DNA from 3 places in the Paenibacillus sp. FSL R10-2788 genome. Region 3 is predicted to be linked to each of the others. Evidence: riboswitches for the same ligand, from Rfam matches in the RefSeq annotation. Region 3 holds a riboswitch; each other region holds the start of a gene.
The links. Region 3 has a riboswitch for cyclic di-GMP ahead of NSQ50_RS02420 (choice-of-anchor A family protein). Riboswitches for the same ligand answer to the same signal wherever they lie in the genome.

Region 1: another riboswitch for cyclic di-GMP. It lies ahead of NSQ50_RS01865 (anti-repressor SinI family protein); the one in region 3 lies ahead of NSQ50_RS02420 (choice-of-anchor A family protein).
Region 2: another riboswitch for cyclic di-GMP. It lies ahead of NSQ50_RS03195 (transglutaminase-like domain-containing protein); the one in region 3 lies ahead of NSQ50_RS02420 (choice-of-anchor A family protein).

What each region holds. Positions count from the first base shown of each region.
Region 1 covers NZ_JBBOQA010000001.1:418,325-424,699, reverse strand. Annotated here, with positions in the region: gene NSQ50_RS01885 (hypothetical protein) at 1-756, shown strand, start outside; gene sipW (signal peptidase I SipW) at 758-1,348, shown strand; gene NSQ50_RS01875 (TasA family protein) at 1,439-2,047, shown strand; gene NSQ50_RS01870 (helix-turn-helix domain-containing protein) at 2,217-2,546, shown strand; gene NSQ50_RS01865 (anti-repressor SinI family protein) at 2,654-2,809, opposite strand; cyclic di-GMP riboswitch class I at 2,837-2,921, opposite strand; gene NSQ50_RS01860 (2-oxoglutarate dehydrogenase E1 component) at 3,392-6,259, shown strand; gene odhB (2-oxoglutarate dehydrogenase complex dihydrolipoyllysine-residue succinyltransferase) at 6,312-6,375, shown strand, end outside.
Region 2 covers NZ_JBBOQA010000001.1:721,756-728,130, forward strand. Annotated here, with positions in the region: gene NSQ50_RS03175 (phospholipid carrier-dependent glycosyltransferase) at 1-424, shown strand, start outside; gene NSQ50_RS03180 (glycosyltransferase family 2 protein) at 522-1,502, shown strand; gene NSQ50_RS03185 (GtrA family protein) at 1,489-1,896, shown strand; gene NSQ50_RS03190 (class D sortase) at 1,999-2,664, shown strand; cyclic di-GMP riboswitch class I at 2,778-2,860, shown strand; cyclic di-GMP riboswitch class I at 2,935-3,015, shown strand; gene NSQ50_RS03195 (transglutaminase-like domain-containing protein) at 3,029-3,838, shown strand; rRNA gene NSQ50_RS03200 (16S ribosomal RNA) at 4,206-5,763, shown strand; rRNA gene NSQ50_RS03205 (23S ribosomal RNA) at 6,027-6,375, shown strand, end outside.
Region 3 covers NZ_JBBOQA010000001.1:542,736-549,110, forward strand. Annotated here, with positions in the region: gene NSQ50_RS02410 (ASCH domain-containing protein) at 240-653, shown strand; gene NSQ50_RS02415 (hypothetical protein) at 850-1,347, opposite strand; cyclic di-GMP riboswitch class I at 1,738-1,828, shown strand; gene NSQ50_RS02420 (choice-of-anchor A family protein) at 1,937-3,892, shown strand; gene NSQ50_RS02425 (alpha/beta hydrolase) at 4,042-4,977, shown strand; gene NSQ50_RS02430 (NusG domain II-containing protein) at 5,796-6,185, shown strand; gene NSQ50_RS02435 (Gx transporter family protein) at 6,169-6,375, shown strand, end outside.

The DNA of each region.
Region 1 (6,375 bases), 120 kb from region 3:
CTAGATTCAAACTGTCTAGAAATCAAGGATGAGCAATTTTTCAGAGATTTACAAAGCAGCCTGAATCAAAGTGGTGTGATCTCGGAATCCTTGAATGCTTCCTTAAATGGAGTTATTAGTTACCTAACCTCCATACACGATGTCGGTCTTCCATTCGCTTCGGTAGTTACCAGTGATGTTTATGGACAACTTGAATTACGCGAAGGAGAGTTCCCACAGCCACTGCCATTCCTGATTACCTTCACTCAACCAGATGGCGTGATCTCTAGCGACCTCACCTCCACTTATGAAGCTCTAAATACCGAATTGACTAACCTTAAAGAATCGGCAACCTCAGGTATCACTACCCTTCAAGATAAACTCCAAATGATCAGTCAGACTCGCGAGCAAAAACTAGAAGAGCTTGAAAAAGCTCGGCTAGAAGAAGAGCAAGCAAAGAAAGAAGAAGAAGCGAAGAAGGAAGAAGAACGTTTGGCTGAGGAGAACAAGCAACAAGAAGCCGAGGATAAAGCGAAAGCTGAGGCAACCCCTCCAACGTCAGGTGAAGCTGCTCCGGAAGCCCCAAATAAAGAACAACCTGAAGCCCCAGCCACTGACCCGGTTAAGCCGGAAATTGGTGAAGAGCTCACAATTCCAAAAGATGTTCCTCAGCAAGAGGCTCCACAAGAGACGCCAAAGGCGGAAGACAGTACGACTACCCCGCCGGTAGCAACCCAAGCTCCTTCGGACCCTCAACCTGAGAAAGGTGGAGAATAAGATGCGAATTAAAAAAATTATCAATAATACCTTATCGAGCTTAATGCTTGTGATCTTTATTCTGCTGGTGGCAGCCGTAGTGTTATCCAAGGCCTCCGGTGGTGAACCTGCTTTCTTCGGATATGAGATCAAAACCGTACTCTCAGGATCGATGGAACCAGGAATTCAGACAGGCTCAATTGTCGCATTAAAACCCGGAGGGGATATGAATCGTTTCAAACCAGGCGATGTCATCACCTTTAGGAACGAAGATAATCTGCTCATTACTCACCGGATTGTAGAAGCGACCGTCAATAACGCTACTGGTGAAGCTGTTTATCGCACTAAAGGCGATAACAACGACGCACCCGACATGAACCCTACCAGTTCTGCGAATGTTGTAGCTCAGTATACCGGGGTCACTGTACCCTATGTCGGTTACGCTATGAATTTCGCGGTTTCCAAAGCTGGAAGTGTAGTCCTCATGATCGTGCCTGGCTTGATGCTTCTGCTCTATGCTCTGTATACCTCTTGGAAGGCTGTAGCTGCATTAGAAAAGAAAAATGCTGCCCTACTGCCAGCCTCACCGTCCCCAACAGAAACACAGCCCTAAGTTGATTGTCCACTTCCGCTTACGAACCGGAAGATACAATATATAAATTTTATAAAAAATTCAAACACAAATTTGAGGAGGAATTTTATTATGGGTATCAAGAAAACATTGGGTCTTGGCGTAGCATCTGCAGCACTGGGTTTATCATTAATCGGCGGAGGAACCTTCGCATACTTTAGCGACACTGCGCAAAGCACAGCTACATTCGCAGCGGGTACACTCGATCTGAACTCCGACCCTTCTGTCATCGTTAATATTCCTAACCTGAAACCAGGTGATACTGTAACTAAATCCTTCAAATTGAAAAACGATGGTTCGCTCGATATCGGATCTATCATTCTGAATACATCGACTCAAATCACGGATGCTAAAGGAGATAACTACCTGGATTTAGCCGAGTTCATTAAAGTTAAATTCCTTAGAAATAATGATAAAGGAGTACCTATCGTCTCTCCTGAAAATGTAGTTTATGAGACTACACTTGCTGCTTTAAAAAGTCAGCATCCGGATCTCGTAAAAAATACAGGTTGGGATCAACTCTTTACCGAAGCATCCGGTATTAAAGCCGGTACCAATGACAGCTTCTCCGTCCAATTCGAATTTGTGGAAAATAACCAAGATCAAAATATTTTCCAAGGCGATAGCTTAACACTGACTTGGGATTTCGTAGCTAAACAAGGTGCGAAAAAAGACTACTAAGATCAATAAAGTAATTTAATAAAATACTCGAAGAGCAGCAGATCCTGAATCCGGCCACGGATAAGCAGATTGCTGCTCTTCTCTTTACAATAAACTTTGTCCGATTTATTGATATTTGCTATACTAATAACAAAAATTACGGAGGGGCGTCAGCATAGTGCCACAGAATATGGGCCAACGTATCCAGCAGCTCCGCCTAGACAAGGGTTTCTCCCTATCTGAGCTTGCGGACAGAGCAGATGTGGCTAAGTCGTATCTTAGCAACGTGGAGAGAAACATCCAATCCAATCCATCCATCCAGTTTATCGAAAAGATCGCTGACGCGCTTCAGGTATCCATTCATGCCCTACTCTATGGAGAACCAAATGATGCAGAGGAATCACATTTAGATTCGGAATGGTTCCGATTGGTGCAGGAAGCTATGGACTCAGGCATTAGCAAACGCGAATTCAAAGAATTTCTGGACTATCAGAAATGGAAGCTCGATCAAAAGGATTAATACTTCCTACTAATCTGGTACGATCCTCTCTTCTACTAAATCATATCGAAAAAGGACACAGCGAAGAACCGCTGTGCCCTTTTTCGATATGTAACCCCTCTAATGTATTACTGCACGATCTGCACAGTTTTCTCATGAAAGAACTGGCGGATTTCATCTGCCTTAATGCCAGCCTTCTTAGCTGCTAATAATAAATGTACCCACTCTTGATCCAGATCAATAAACTGCTGTTCTCTGTTGCTACCCTGGTTGGACTTTTCCAAAAAATCTCCCCCTAAGATTTTACGTCCCCAGGCAATCCGGCTGTCATAGTATCTCTACCTTAGACCCGCGACTTTGTGCCCCTTCCTTTCGGCAAGTTTACCTTTTACTGGACCCTTTTCACGAAAGGATCTGCTTAAAAAACTATAAAATTACTATCTGCAATAACATTATACAAAAAGAAAGCGGAAAAGTGTGTCGATTCCTGGTTACTTTCTATTTTAAAAACGAAAAATAAAAGATTTTTTTTCAAAGATCTTGTCCGATTATCACGATACTCGTCCGTTACATAAAATAAATTGTACTAGCAAAATAAATATTTACTGACCTAATAGTTAAAAATAAGGATAATAGAATCATTTTAATAGGCCTTTAGAATGGGTAATGAGAAGAAACACCCTTCTTTTCATTAGAACAAGCTAACCTATACCATTTTGCGAACGTATTGGACGAAAGAATGAATTGATTACAGTGGCTGAAAGTAGCACAATAAGATGAGAAATGAAACCGCAATCATCACAGCTCCAGTAAGCGTTGACACAAAATGTCACGTATGGAGTTCATCCGTTAAGGAGGATGTATTCATGGCAGCCAAAGAGCCCTATAACGAATCCATTTGGAGTAAGTATTACGGACCCAATTTAGGCTACATTCAAGAAAGATATGAACAGTTTGTGAAAGATCCCTCCACCGTAGAAAATAATTATCGCGAGCTTTTTACAAATTCGGGACCCCCTCCCCTAACTCCGGATAGCGAACCGGCTCCTCAGCCGCGCATCTCGGGAGACACCGAATGGCTTAGAAAAGCAGTAAGAGCTTCCAAGCTAATCGCCAATATTCGTATATATGGCCATATGGCCGCTGAAATTGATCCGCTGGTACGCGATCAGAATCCCATGGCAAAATATCTTGAGCCTGAAACCTATGGGCTGACCCGCGAAGACCTGATTGCACTGCCTGCCACGCTTATATGGGAAAATGCGCCGAATGATGTGCATACCGGGTGGGATGCCGTGCAACGTATGCGTCAGGCATACACCAAGACTATCGCCTATGAATTCGGGCATGTGCATGAAGAAAAAGAACTGCAATGGCTAAATAGACAGGCAGAATCCACCAGCTCACCAGCACCCCTGAATAATACAGAACGCAAAGAGCTCCTGAACCGCCTGATTCAGGTAGAGCAATTTGAAACCTTCCTCCACAAGACTTTTGTAGGTCAGAAGCGTTTCAGTCTTGAAGGCAATGATGCTCTTGTGCCGATGTTAGACGAAATCGTACGCGCTGCTGCACATGACGGTGCAGAGCATATTTTGATGGGCATGGCGCATCGCGGTCGCCTCAACGTCCTTGCACATATTTTGGGCAAACCTTATGATATCATATTTTCAGAGTTTCATCATTCTCCGAACAAGGAGCTTTTCCCTTCCGAAGGCTCCACAGGCATTAACTATGGCTGGACAGGTGATGTGAAATACCATCTCGGTGCAGACCGTGCTGTCCGTGAAGGAGAAACCGTACGCACAAGAATAACACTAGCGAATAACCCAAGTCACTTGGAATTCGTCAATCCTGTCGTGGAAGGTTTCACTCGTGCCGCACAAGAAGACCGGAGCACTGCAGGACTGCCGAAGATTGATACCAGTAAAGCTATGGCGGTGCTGATGCATGGTGATGCTGCTTTTCCAGGTGAAGGAATTGTTGCAGAAACGCTTAATATCGGCAAACTTCAAGGTTATCAAAATGGTGGGACGATCCATATCATTGTTAATAACCGAATTGGTTTTACGACTGAAAGTGAAGATTCCCGTTCTACGCATTATGCGAGTGACATTGCCAAAGGGTATGAAATCCCGATAGTCCATGTCAACGCTGATGACCCAGAGGCCTGCGTAGCAGCCGTACGTTTAGCTAGCGCATACCGCCATCAATTCAAAAAAGATTTCGTAATTGATCTCATCGGCTACCGCCGTCATGGTCACAACGAAATGGATGATCCTGAAACCACACAACCTATTGTCTACGGCAAGGTTCGCAATCATCCGACCGTCTACAAGGTTTATGCAGAGAGACTGAAAAACGAAAAGGTTCTTACCGCCGAAGACGTACAAAAGATGAATGCTGAAGCAGAAAGCGTATTGCAGCGTGCGTACGATAATATGAAGGAAGGCAATCATAAGAAAAAAGAACCCAAAGCCTTCATTCCTCTACAAACGGACCGCGCAGCGGCAAACACTACAGCGGTATCCATCTCCAGCCTGCAGGAGATCAATCGTGAACTGTTGACGGTTCCAGCTGGATTCCAGGTTTATCCGAAGCTGGAGCGCATTTTACAACGTCGTAAAGATGCACTGAATGAGGGTGAAAAGGTCGACTGGGCACTGGCTGAAACGTTAGCCTTCGCTACCATTTTGAAAAATGGGACGCCCATCCGACTGAGCGGTCAAGATGCCCAACGCGGAACCTTCGCACATCGCCATCTGGTGCTGCACGACAGTAAAACAGGAGATTTATTCTCTCCGCTACATCAGCTAAGCGATTCCCGTGCCTCCTTTGGCGTATACAACAGTCCATTGTCAGAGGCATCAGTATTAGGCTTTGAATATGGTTATAATGTGTTTGCACCGGAAACCTTCGTAATCTGGGAAGCACAGTATGGTGATTTCGCCAATGCGGGTCAGGTTATTTTTGACCAGTTCATTGCGGCTGGACGCGCCAAATGGACACAGCGCAGCAATCTCGTCATCATGCTGCCGCATGGCTACGAAGGACAGGGACCTGAGCACTCCAGCGGTAGGCTGGAACGGTTCTTGCAGCTATCCGCTGAGGAGAACTGGACAGTCGCTAATCTGACTACCGCTTCGCAATATTTCCATCTGCTGCGGCGCCAAGCAGCGTTATGCGGGCAGGAAGATGCTAAACCGCTAGTCATTATGACGCCGAAAAGTCTCATTCGTAATACGCGCAGCACTTCTGCCGGAACCGAGCTGGCTTCAGGACAATTCAAGCCTGTATTAGCTGAATCTTTGCTTGGCCAGAAACCAAGTGAAGTTAAACGGCTCGTAGTCTGCAGCGGTAAAGTCGCTATCGACATCCAAACAGAACTGGAAGCAGCACCTGATAAGGATTGGTCATGGCTGCATGTTCTTCGCCTAGAGCAGCTTTATCCGTTCCCGGAACAGGAGCTAAGCGAACATTTAAACTCCCTCAGCTCCCTCCAGGAAATTGTCTGGGTGCAAGAAGAGCCGAAGAATATGGGCGGCTGGAGCTATAGCGAGCCTCGGTTACGGGCCATCGCACCGAAGAATGCCGGCGTAAGATATATCGGCCGTCCGGAACGTTCCAGCCCGGCCAGTGGTTATGCAGATGTTCATAGCTTCGAACAACGGAGAATTGTAACAGAAGCCCTAAAATCAAATTCGAACGTACAAGCGGCTGTACCGTCCTCTTAAGAGGACGGTATCACAATAGCGTAAACCATTATGTTTGGGGAGGAAACGGCCTGTGTCAGAAATCTTAGTACCCGATCTGGGAGAATCCATATCCGAAGGAACCATCTACAAATGGC
Region 2 (6,375 bases), 180 kb from region 3:
TAGCGGCGGTGAAGGTTTGCCGGAAGGTCAGGTCAGCAGTATAGTGACTATGGGGAATCCTCTTATCTGGTGGACGGGTATTTTTGCGATGCTGGCAACGCTGTGGATTACGCTGAAACGTAAAGATAAGAACCTCTACATGATCTGGATCGCCTTCTTCTCGCAATATGTTCCGTGGATGCTTGTCCCAAGAGAAACATTTATTTACCATTATTTTGCTATGGTACCATTTATGATTCTTGGTATTGTATATATAATGAAGTTGCTGGATAGTAAATTCCCTGAGGCCCGTTACGTACAGTATGTCTATGTAGCCGTTGCTTTGCTGCTCTTTATCGCTTTCTACCCGGTACTGTCAGGGATGCAGGTCAGTGGAGATTACGTGAAAGATATGCTGCGTTGGTTCCCTACTTGGGTTTTCTAGGATTTAATAAAAATCTATAAAATAAGTTTATGCATGCAGCGTTATTATGAAGTGTAGATGGATGTAACGCTCCAAAAAGCTTGTAGGAGGAATAAAGGTGAAAGCCAGATATAGTGTGATTGTACCCATGTTCAATGAGGAGCAAGTAATTAGCCATACTTATGAACGTTTGAAAAAAGTAATGGACGAGTGCGGCGATACTTATGAGCTGGTCTTCGTCAATGACGGCAGTCGTGATCGTTCCGCCCAGATGATTCGGGAGATCTGTGAACGAGACGAGCATGTCAAGCTGATTGACTTCTCGCGTAATTTCGGACATCAGGTAGCGATTACAGCTGGCATGGACTATGCCGAAGGTCAAGCGGTTGTTGTTATTGACGCTGATCTTCAGGATCCTCCGGAGGTCATTTTGCAAATGATCGAGAAGTGGAAAGAGGGCTACGACGTTGTATATGCGAAACGCCTGAAGCGCCACGGAGAAACGATGTTCAAAAAGGTCACCGCGAAGCTTTTTTACCGCCTGCTCAGCAGTATGACAAGTGTGGATATTCCTACGGATACAGGCGATTTCCGTCTTATTGACCGTAAGGTATGTGATGTCCTGCGGGGACTTAAAGAAAAGAACCGCTATGTCCGAGGTTTGGTGAGCTGGGTTGGCTTCAAGCAGACTATGGTGGAATATGAACGGGAAGAACGTTTTGCCGGAGAAACCAAATATCCGCTGAAGAAAATGATTCGTTTTGCGTTAGATGGCATCACCTCTTTTTCACATAAGCCGCTTAAGATTGCTACGTATATTGGATTCTTCCTTTCATTCTCTAGCTTTCTCTATTTATTTTTCGTCTTGTTTCAAAAGATATTTTTCACCTCCTGGACGGTTCCGGGCTGGGCTTCCATTGTAGGCGTCAATCTGCTCTTTAACGGTATCGTTCTGATGCTGTTAGGTGTGATTGGGGAGTATATCGGACGGATTTATGACGAGTCTAAAGATAGACCGCTATACATTGTTAGTGAGACTAAAGGCTACCAGAACGAAGAACAACTGGACCGCCGGAAGGACCACAATGATGTCAGATAAGAACTTGCGTGCTGCATTCATACAGTTCCTTAAATTTAATGCCGTAGGTTTGCTCAATACGCTTATTGATTTTGTGATTTTCACATTGTTGAATTCACTAGGGATGGTATACGCATTGGCGCAGGTGATCTCCTATAGTGCAGGTACGGCGAATAGCTTTATTTTGAATAAAAAAGTAACCTTTCGTGATCGCAACCGGGGGAATAAAGAAGGCTTCGACCGCGTGCAGCTGGTCAAGTTTATCGTGCTGAATCTGGTAGTGCTCGGAATATCACTGCTGCTAATGCATCTGTTGACAGACAGACTAGGTATTCAAGTCTTGATCTCAAAGGTGCTGGTTACATTTATCACGGTGATCATCAATTTCTTTGGAAGTCGTAAATGGGTATTTTAAACATTAATTTCAGGCAGAAGGAGTTGCTATGCTTAAAGGCAAGTAGCTGTTTCTGCTTGATTTGTATATAACCATAGAAACAATATACGGAGGTGAATAACATTGCGTAAATTCTCCTATCTACTCATACTGGCTGGGATACTTATCATGTTATATCCGACAGCTAACGAATGGTACAACGACAGGCAGCAGGAGAAGTTATTAGAAACGGCTGAACTAAGCACTGCCGATAGTACTCCCCAGCCAGATTTGAAGAGCAGGTATGCTGAAGTTACTCAGCTGTTAGCAGAGGAATCGGTTCTGGATGCTCAGGCACAGCCCCAACCCCAAGAGACAGAAAAGCCTGAACCGGAGATTGAGGTCGGTGGCAAAGTAATCGCACTAATTGAAATCGGTAAGATTGATTTGAAGCTGCCTGTATTAGAAGGGGCTACAAAAGCTAATATGAAACATGCTGCAGCCCATATGAAAGAAACGGCACCCCTTGGAGAGATCGGAAATGCTGCAATCGCGGCGCATCGGGCTAGAACTACGGGGCGTTTGTTTAACAGATTGAATGAGGTTGTTGTGGGGGATGTTATCACGGTAAAGACTAGTGATCAGGTGTTTAACTATGAGGTATACGATATTTCTGTTGTAGATCCGAGTGATGTCTCCGTTCTTGACGGGAATGACAAGGATAAGATTCTTACTCTGATTACATGTGATCCGCTAGTGAATCCAACGCATCGGCTGATTGTTCATGCCAAATTAACAAAAGGAGAATAGTGAATGACAAGAAAACACAAATACCGGGAGATATTTATAAAATAATGGGTAATCTAGTAAATTAGGTCTTGTTCACAACTATAAATATGATAGTATTATACTATGAAAGCTAAACACGATAACGGCAAACCTTCCGAAAGGTAGGGACGCAAAGCTAAAGGGCCTTTTCCCGAAAGGATGGCAGCCAGCTACCGAATGAAGAGGCTTTTTTTGTTTGTTTCAAATGGATTCTATCAATTATATCTAGTAAAGCTAGAACAGATAGAGCTTATACGATAACGGCAAACCTATCGAAAGGTAGGGACGCAAAGCTAAAGGGCCTTCCCGAAAGGATGGCAGCCAGCTACCGAAAGGAGTTTTATCCGTGAAAAAGGTTTATTTTATGCTGGTGGCGTTATTCGTCCTAATGACTTCAGTTCCGATAAGTACAGCTCAAGCTGCAAGTGCAGATGCCAGCTGGCTGATTACATCCAAAGTGGCTCAAGGTGTTATTGGTATTAACTATGATATTCCGAAAGATAAAAGAATCAAACTCATGATCACCAAAGATAACAGCAGCTATACATATAACTTGTATGCTTCTGGACAAGCTGAGGACTTCCCTTTGCAACAAGGAAATGGGACTTATAAGGTTTCTGTTCTGGAGAATACAACCGGCAATAAATATAAAGCGTTATATTCCGAAGTAGTAGACGTAACCATGAGTGACTCGAATTCCGTATATTTGGGCTCCGTACAGAATGTGAAATGGAGTTCTTCTGATAAAGCGATTGTCAAAGCTAAACAATTAGTACAAGGCAAAACAACAGACGAAGAGAAAGTTAAAGCGATCTATAACTATGTAGTTGCGAATGTACAATATGATTACTCTCTTGCTAATAGTGTAACTACTGATTATATTCCAAGCATCGATAAGACATTGACTACTAAAAAAGGGATTTGCTATGATTACGCTTCTCTTTTTGCCGCAATGCTGCGGAGTGTAGATGTTCCTGCTAAGTTGGTAATGGGGAATACAAGCTACGTTACGCAATATCATGCCTGGAACGAAGTGTTGCTTAATGGGAAGTGGGTTACCATTGATACTACAGTGGATGCAGGACTTGCAAAGAGTGATAAGAAAACCGATTTAATTAAAGCCTCAAGCAAATATACTGCGGCAAAATACTATTAAATTCGTTGCTATAAACATAACTCTATTAAATAAACAACTAGCTTAATTATTAAGCTAGTTGTTTATTTTTATATTAGGGGTTGCTTTTCTATTAATAGTTGGGGTATTATAGGTAAGCGTTGTTAGACAGCGTACAGGCGATACAAACGAGGCTGATAAAAAGCTTCGAAAAATAAAGCTTGCATTTCTGAAAACAACATGATATATTATAAGAGTTGCTGCTGAGACATTAAACGGCGTCAACGAGAACTTGATCTTTGAAAACTGAACAACGAGTGAGTAGGAAATCACGTAAGTGATATCCAAAATTAGAGAATTAATTTTCTCGTCAGATGTTTCAAAATGAGCATATCGCTCTTTTCAATACTAATTGGAGAGTTTGATCCTGGCTCAGGACGAACGCTGGCGGCGTGCCTAATACATGCAAGTCGAGCGGAGTTATTTTGAAAGCTTGCTTTCAAAATAACTTAGCGGCGGACGGGTGAGTAACACGTAGGCAACCTGCCCTTCAGACTGGGATAACTACCGGAAACGGTAGCTAATACCGGATAATTTCTTTTTTCTCCTGAGAGAAGAATGAAAGACGGAGCAATCTGTCACTGAGGGATGGGCCTGCGGCGCATTAGCTAGTTGGTGGGGTAACGGCCCACCAAGGCGACGATGCGTAGCCGACCTGAGAGGGTGAACGGCCACACTGGGACTGAGACACGGCCCAGACTCCTACGGGAGGCAGCAGTAGGGAATCTTCCGCAATGGGCGAAAGCCTGACGGAGCAACGCCGCGTGAGTGATGAAGGTTTTCGGATCGTAAAGCTCTGTTGCCAGGGAAGAACGTCCGGTAGAGTAACTGCTACCGGAGTGACGGTACCTGAGAAGAAAGCCCCGGCTAACTACGTGCCAGCAGCCGCGGTAATACGTAGGGGGCAAGCGTTGTCCGGAATTATTGGGCGTAAAGCGCGCGCAGGCGGCTATTTAAGTCTGGTGTTTAAACCTTGGGCTCAACCTGAGGTCGCACTGGAAACTGGGTGGCTTGAGTACAGAAGAGGAAAGTGGAATTCCACGTGTAGCGGTGAAATGCGTAGATATGTGGAGGAACACCAGTGGCGAAGGCGACTTTCTGGGCTGTAACTGACGCTGAGGCGCGAAAGCGTGGGGAGCAAACAGGATTAGATACCCTGGTAGTCCACGCCGTAAACGATGAGTGCTAGGTGTTAGGGGTTTCGATACCCTTGGTGCCGAAGTTAACACAGTAAGCACTCCGCCTGGGGAGTACGGTCGCAAGACTGAAACTCAAAGGAATTGACGGGGACCCGCACAAGCAGTGGAGTATGTGGTTTAATTCGAAGCAACGCGAAGAACCTTACCAGGTCTTGACATCCCTCTGAATCTGCTAGAGATAGCAGCGGCCTTCGGGACAGAGGAGACAGGTGGTGCATGGTTGTCGTCAGCTCGTGTCGTGAGATGTTGGGTTAAGTCCCGCAACGAGCGCAACCCTTAACTTTAGTTGCCAGCAGGTAATGCTGGGCACTCTAGAGTGACTGCCGGTGACAAACCGGAGGAAGGTGGGGATGACGTCAAATCATCATGCCCCTTATGACCTGGGCTACACACGTACTACAATGGCCGGTACAACGGGAAGCGAAGCCGCGAGGTGGAGCCAATCCCATCAAAGCCGGTCTCAGTTCGGATTGCAGGCTGCAACTCGCCTGCATGAAGTCGGAATTGCTAGTAATCGCGGATCAGCATGCCGCGGTGAATACGTTCCCGGGTCTTGTACACACCGCCCGTCACACCACGAGAGTTTACAACACCCGAAGTCGGTGGGGTAACCCGCAAGGGAGCCAGCCGCCGAAGGTGGGGTAGATGATTGGGGTGAAGTCGTAACAAGGTAGCCGTATCGGAAGGTGCGGCTGGATCACCTCCTTTCTATGGAGAATCGTTCTCTGCAATGAGGACATTCAAATCGGAAGCTCAGCTTCCAAAACTCAGGTTTAGGCCTGTTACTCACTCGTTGCTCAGTTTTGAGAGTTTAAGCTCTCAAGTAAGACTTGATCCTTGAAAACTGGATACCGAAACGAATTTGCGTTTTAGAACATCTTTTAGCAACTTGTGCAAACAAGTAAATGTTATTAGTGAGATGATTCCAAAAGAGAATGTCATCGTATGATATTTTCCTGCGGAAAAATCAAGGTTAAGCTAATAAGAGCACACGGAGGATGCCTAGGCGCCAGGAGCCGACGAAGGACGTGGCGAACAACGAAACTGCCTCGGGGAGCTGTAAGCAAGCTTTGATCCGGGGGTGTCCGAATGGGGAAACCCAGCTGTGGTAATTCGCAGTTACTCATACCTGAATACATAGGGTATGTAGAGGCAGACCAGGGGAACTGAAACATCTAAGTACCCTGAGGAAGAGAAAACAATAGTGATTCCGTCAGTAGCGGCGAGCGAACGCGGAACAGCCTAAACCAAGGGGCTTGCCTCTTGGGGTTGTGGGACGTCTCACATGGAGTTACAAAGGAATATGGTAGGTGAAGAGGT
Region 3 (6,375 bases):
ATTTGTTTAAATTGTGGGGAGTTACAGGTGAATGTCAATAATATTGATATTTAGAACTTTTGTTTGTATATAATAAAAATGAATGTTCTTATTTTTAGAGGCGATCAATCATGGAAATGAGTATCGACCAAACGGTTGGGATTATTTATCAAGTCTAGGAGAGCAAGATTACACAACGCGAGATCGAGATCCGTGACATCCGTGACAAACGTCCAACATAAACAAAGGGGATAGATATCATGCGGTGTATAACAATACGGCAGCCTTGGGCGACCTTAATTGCTCTTGGTGAAAAAGAGTTTGAAACTCGTTCATGGAGAACAGCCTACCGCGGCGAGTTAGGCATTCATGCCGGAATGAGGATTGACAAAAAGATTTGTGAACAGGAACCGTACAAATCAGTATTGGCGAAACATGGCTATACAGCAAATAATTTGCCGACAGGAGCTATTATTGCTACAGGTCAGCTCGCGGGATGTTATGTGGTTACTCCAGAGGTGGATTTAAGGGAATGGATCAATGGGAACGAATATGATTTTGGCGACTATAGCGAAGGACGGTTTGCCTGGAAGCTTGAAGGGGTTCATCCATTAAGCCATCCAATTCCAGCTAAAGGTCGGCTAAGCTTGTGGGAGCACTCTAATCACTTCTGAACGGCGAATGATATTTTTAATGTAATTTTTATGTGCCTATCAGCTTTTTTTCAGGTTCGAGGTATATATTGAAGACACCAAACACCCCCCAGTGTTTTGTGGTATATCTCTCTCAGGTCTTGCCAACTCCCATGGTAAGGCCTATTTTTTTGTTCGCTAATTGATGGGGGGAGAGTAGAGCGGCTTCTATACAGCTTTATTTAATTTGAAACTGTTCTTCGTAACTCTTAAAAGAGGAAATATCCAGCCCTAGGTATCTGCGCATATGGATGGCAGCCTGAGCCGCAACAATGTCATTCAACAGCAGCATTCGTTCGTGATAGCCACGACATATATACTTGGCTTCAATTCCCGTATTAAGTCTGTTTTGCTCATACACCTTGATTCCCCGTCTTCTCATTTCTGCACGAACATCCCTTAGATCTGTTGTAGCTACTGCAGCAGCTGTTCCAAGCACCTCCAGATAAGGGGCGGGTGTTCGTAAGTGTGTAGATAAAATGGCGGAGTCCCGTTCGAAAGCTGATAAAATCATCGGAAGCAATAAATAAGATTTCACCAGCATGTTGTCCCTGCTTTCTGCTCTATGCATGAATCTCATCACCTCTAATAGGAACGTATATTCGTATTCTACCCCGACATTCCAAAAATAATCAATGGTATTTCTAAACAGCTTATCCAATGTGATTAAATTCACAACTAAATAACGAAGAATAAATTATATTAAAATTGTAATAATAAAAATTAATGTATCGGACGCACATAAAGGAGAATTATGATGGAAAAAGAGGGCAGCCTCCAGCGTGGATTTTTTTTTGGTTTAATTCTGAGTGTTCCCTTATGGATATCCATATTGGGCTATATACAGTTACTTTAAAATTTAATGAAAAACCTTATGCGAAGCGCCTTTAGGCGCTTTTTTTGTATGGTAATAATGAGGGGGATCATCGAAAGGAATTGATTGACAATTGTGGGTGTCGGGCGCTAAACTGTTATTAATTCAAAAAGTATTAAAAGTCATAGACGGTTATTGGAGAGAATGCTTCGGCTACCAGTTCTGGACTTGCAGTGTAATACATATATATAGTCATGATAATAGCAAACCGTCTGAAAGGGCGGGACGCAAAGTCCAGGAGTCTAAAGTGTCTTAAAGGCACAATGACCGTCCGACTGCCATGAGAAGGGAATTCCACTTCTTTTTGGCGGTCTTTTTTGTTGTTAGGTCCTTTAGAGTTTCTGGTAATTATTCTGATTAATATAAATCATAGTTTTAGGAGGTGTGCCATTTGAAAAGAAGAATAAGACCGTTACTCTCGCTTGTATTAGCTGGGATTTTGACGGTAGGTAGTGGGCTTTCCTCATTAGGAGCTGGAGTTGCTGGAGCTAGTAGTTCTTCTACATTGGGAATTGCAGGGGTCTACAACGTGTTTATTCTAGGGGATATAACAACGGTTTCGGATACGGAAGGAAGGTTTGCTGCTGGAGGTAACGTTAACTTAACCAACTATAGTGTTGGAGATAGGTTGACCGCTGCTGAGGTTTCCTTGACTGACACACTTGTTGTTGGAGGGAATCTTACTTTCAACGGAGGTACTGTTTATGGGAATATCGTGCACGGGGGAGATTTTTCAGGGAATGTAACGCTCCTCAAGGGAGGTACAAAAAGACAGGGGAGTACGATTGACTTTTCAGCCGTAGGTCAGTCTTTGAAGGACAAATCAGCAGAACTTGCAGCATTGCCGGCGAATGGAACAACAGTGTACCAATATGGCAGTCTTACCCTGACAGGTACAGATCCTGCGGTCAATGTTTTTAATGTTCCAGGAGATAACGTCTCTAATACCTATGGAATTACAATAAATGTTCCTTCAGGATCTACAGCAATTATTAATATTGATGGTTCTAACGTAAAAATGAAAAACTTCGGATTTCTACCTAATAACGTGTTGAACAGCAAGAAAATTTTGCTTAACTTTAGCCAAGCTGCGTATCTTGATATGGCAGGCATAGGTGTAATGGGAAGCATACTTGCCCCCTATGCTCATGTTGATTTTATTAATGGTCAGATTAACGGTACTTTAGTGGCGGCTTCACTCAAAGGGACTGGTGGTGGTGAATTTCACCACTATCCATACGATGGTGATGAACCTGGACCAACGCCGACACCAACGCCAACAGTGACACCAACGCCAACGCCAACAGTGACACCAACGCCAACGCCAACAGTGACACCAACGCCAACGCCAACAGTGACACCAACGCCAACGCCAACAGTGACACCAACGCCAACGCCGACAGTGACACCAACGCCAACGCCAACGCCGACAGTGACACCAACGCCGACGCCGACGCCAACGCCGACGCCGACGCCGACGCCAACACCGACGCCGACAGTGACACCAACGCCGACACCGACGCCGACAGTGACACCAACGCCGACGCCGACGCCAACACCGACGCCGACAGTGACACCAACGCCGACGCCGACGCCAACACCGACGCCGACAGTGACACCAACGCCAACACCGACGCCGACAGTGACACCAACGCCGACGCCAACGCCAACAGTGACACCAACGCCGACGCCAACGCCAACAGTGACACCAACGCCGACGCCAACGCCAACAGTGACACCAACGCCGACGCCAACACCAACGCCGACGCCAACAGTGACGCCGACACCAACGCCAACGCCAGAAGCAACACCGACACCGACGGTAACACCAGAAGCAACACCGACACCGACGGTAACGCCAGAGGTAACACCGACACCGACGGTAACGCCAGAGGTAACACCGACACCGACGGTAACGCCTGAAGCAACACCGACACCGACAGTAACACCAGAAGCAACACCAACGTCGACACCAGAGACTTCGGTGTTCCCGACACCAACGCCATCATCCGTAATTGGCACTATAGTTCTTGCAGAAGATCCTGTGCCGCTTGGGCCTGTAGCTTCGCCGACACCAGCGCCAGTACCAACACCGTCGAATAGCACAGAAGTACTTGTTGATGATGATGAGATCCCATTAGGCCCGGTACCGGCAGTGACACCAACGCCAACACCAACACCTGATGAAATCATCGTAGTGGACGATACGATCCCATTAGGTAAGCCACCTGTGAAGGAATTGCCAAAAACGGGTGAATCAAGTCCTGCACCTTACTATGTAGCAGGTTTAGGTTTTGCACTTATCGGATTATTAATGAGAACCAAGTTCTCCAAAAAGAATAAATAATAAACGGTAGAGCACAACATAGAGTCGCTTTCGGGGGGTGTCCCGATGGCGGCTCTATTTGTATGTCATGATTGCGATAGTTTGGTGCATTCTAAGTAGATGGTATACTCTTGTTGCAAAAGAAATGAAGAGGGGATGGCGAAGGCGAATTGATATGGTTCATTATTAGCGCTGTAATCATCATAGGGATTCTAATCTATGTGGGATTTTTCTTCTATGGTATTGCTATTAAACGAGCACCAAAGGTATTTCTAAGTAATAATCCTAATCTGAAGGCTGATCCTCCGGTTGCCGGAGCTTCTTGGGGGGAGGGGAAAGATTGGGTCTCTCGCCAGAGCTTCGAGAATATTGAGATCGTATCTGCAGATGGACTTAAACTAAGAGGTTTCTTACTCCAATCTAATTGTGCTGCGGGACGCACAGCCATTCTAGCCCACGGTTATTCAGGTAAAGCAAAGGATATGGGGGCGTACGCCAAAATCTACTACGAGAACTTAGGCTTTAACATCCTAATTCCCGATGCAAGGGGGCATGGAGATAGCGCAGGGGATTACATTGGTTTTGGTTGGCCGGAACGAAAAGATTATTTGCAATGGATTGAATACATGATTAAAAAGACTGGGTCTAGTGCTCAAATTGTGCTTCACGGTGTTTCTATGGGCGGTGCTACAGTGCTAATGACCTCAGGGGAAGATCTTCCACCGCAGGTAAAAGCTATTGTTGCGGACTGCGCTTATACCTCAGTAAAAGCACAATTATCTTACCAACTACGGCGCATGTATCGTTTGCCAAGTTTCCCTTTCGTTCAAAGTGCAAGTCTAATCACCCGCTTGAAGGCGGGGTATGGTTTTGGTGAAGCCTCTGCATTAAAACAAGTGCGGAAAGCGAAGGTTCCGATTCTTTTTATTCATGGGGATGCGGATAACTTTGTACCTTTTGCTATGATGAATGAATTGTATGAGGCATGCCAGAGTCCAAAAGAGAGGCTCATAGTGCCGCAAGCGGGGCATGGATTGTCTTATGATACGGATAAGGCGGGGTATATAGATGTAGTAACAGCTTTTGTAAGCCGATATGTAAAATAAGTCCTGAACGTAGACAGCGCCCGATATCCGCTAGGTAGCGGTTATCGGGCGCCTATATTTTTCCACACATGACGTAGTCCTTGAATAAGGATCGTACCGTCATGCTTTCTCGTTATATTCATCCCCCGCCGTTCGTGAGTAACGGGTGTCTTGATTCCTTGTTATTTCCAGCAGCCGTGTGGCGAGAATAATCCTTCCAATACGACAAAAGCCCTACCTCTCTTTTGCCCTTGCGGCTCCATTGACCGCGCCAGTGTGAATCGGAATGCTATATTTCGAATTTAATCTCATAAAAAGGAAGAGTACTGCAAGAAAACATAAAGCCTCTTTGTCCAAAATGCCGATGTGTATAATAGTCGGCCTGACATCTTCTTGGTGGGGATATTCAATATATCGAAAAACAAATACCATATAAATATAACACACTATTGTTTAAAAGGCAAATATAATAATGAATTCCAAGATAAGGTTTATTTGATTCTAGAGAGAAACAAACCTCGATAGGGAGCGCTTAGATTTCGAAGTAACTTAAATTGGGTTAATTGTGAATTATTCCGGAAAAGCTAGTAAACCAGAGGAGATGGGCGATCTCGGTGCAAATGGGCTAAAATGTAAGTTGGATATTTTTGCAAACGCTACAAACTACAACTGAAAATGCCAGAGACGAAGGGCTTGTGTCTGCTGGGGTTATTTTGCGTGCCTATTTTGTGAACAGCTCTCTAAAACTGACAATAAACTCCAACATTGATTGAAGGATTGAGGGTAGACCGTTATAATTAATAAGTCTGGATTTTAATTAAAAAATAAGGGAGATTTTTATGAAACGCGCAGATGTGTGGCTGATTTCCATCGTATTGATTGCTGCGCTCGCTTTTCTCGTACCGAGATGGTTTTCGGACAATGATGACAAAGGTGGGGCCGGTAAAAATCTCATAGCCAATGTAACGGTGGACGGTGAGTTATTTAAAACGGTAAAGCTTACAAAAGAAGAACAAACCATTGAGGTCCGCACGGAACGCGGCTATAACATTTTGAAGGTGCATGATTACGGGATTGAAATGTACGATGCCGATTGCGCTGATAAAGTTTGCCTAGGTTTTGGTTTTATTACCCTGCCCAAACAGACGATTGTCTGTCTACCGCATAGAGTATTAGTCGAAATCACCAGTGCGTCGGGGGAGGATGATATAGATGCCTATGTCCAGTAGTGAATCTGCAACAGCTTTAAAAAGAACAGTGATTATTGCGATTTTCGCCGCAGTGGCAGTAGTGTTAAGTTTAATAGAGGCACAGATTCCGTTATCCGGGATGGGACTGGTGCCGGGTGCTAAGCTCGGACTGGCCAACATTATGATTTTGACTTGTATTTACTTTTTACGTGGACGGGATGCTTTCCTG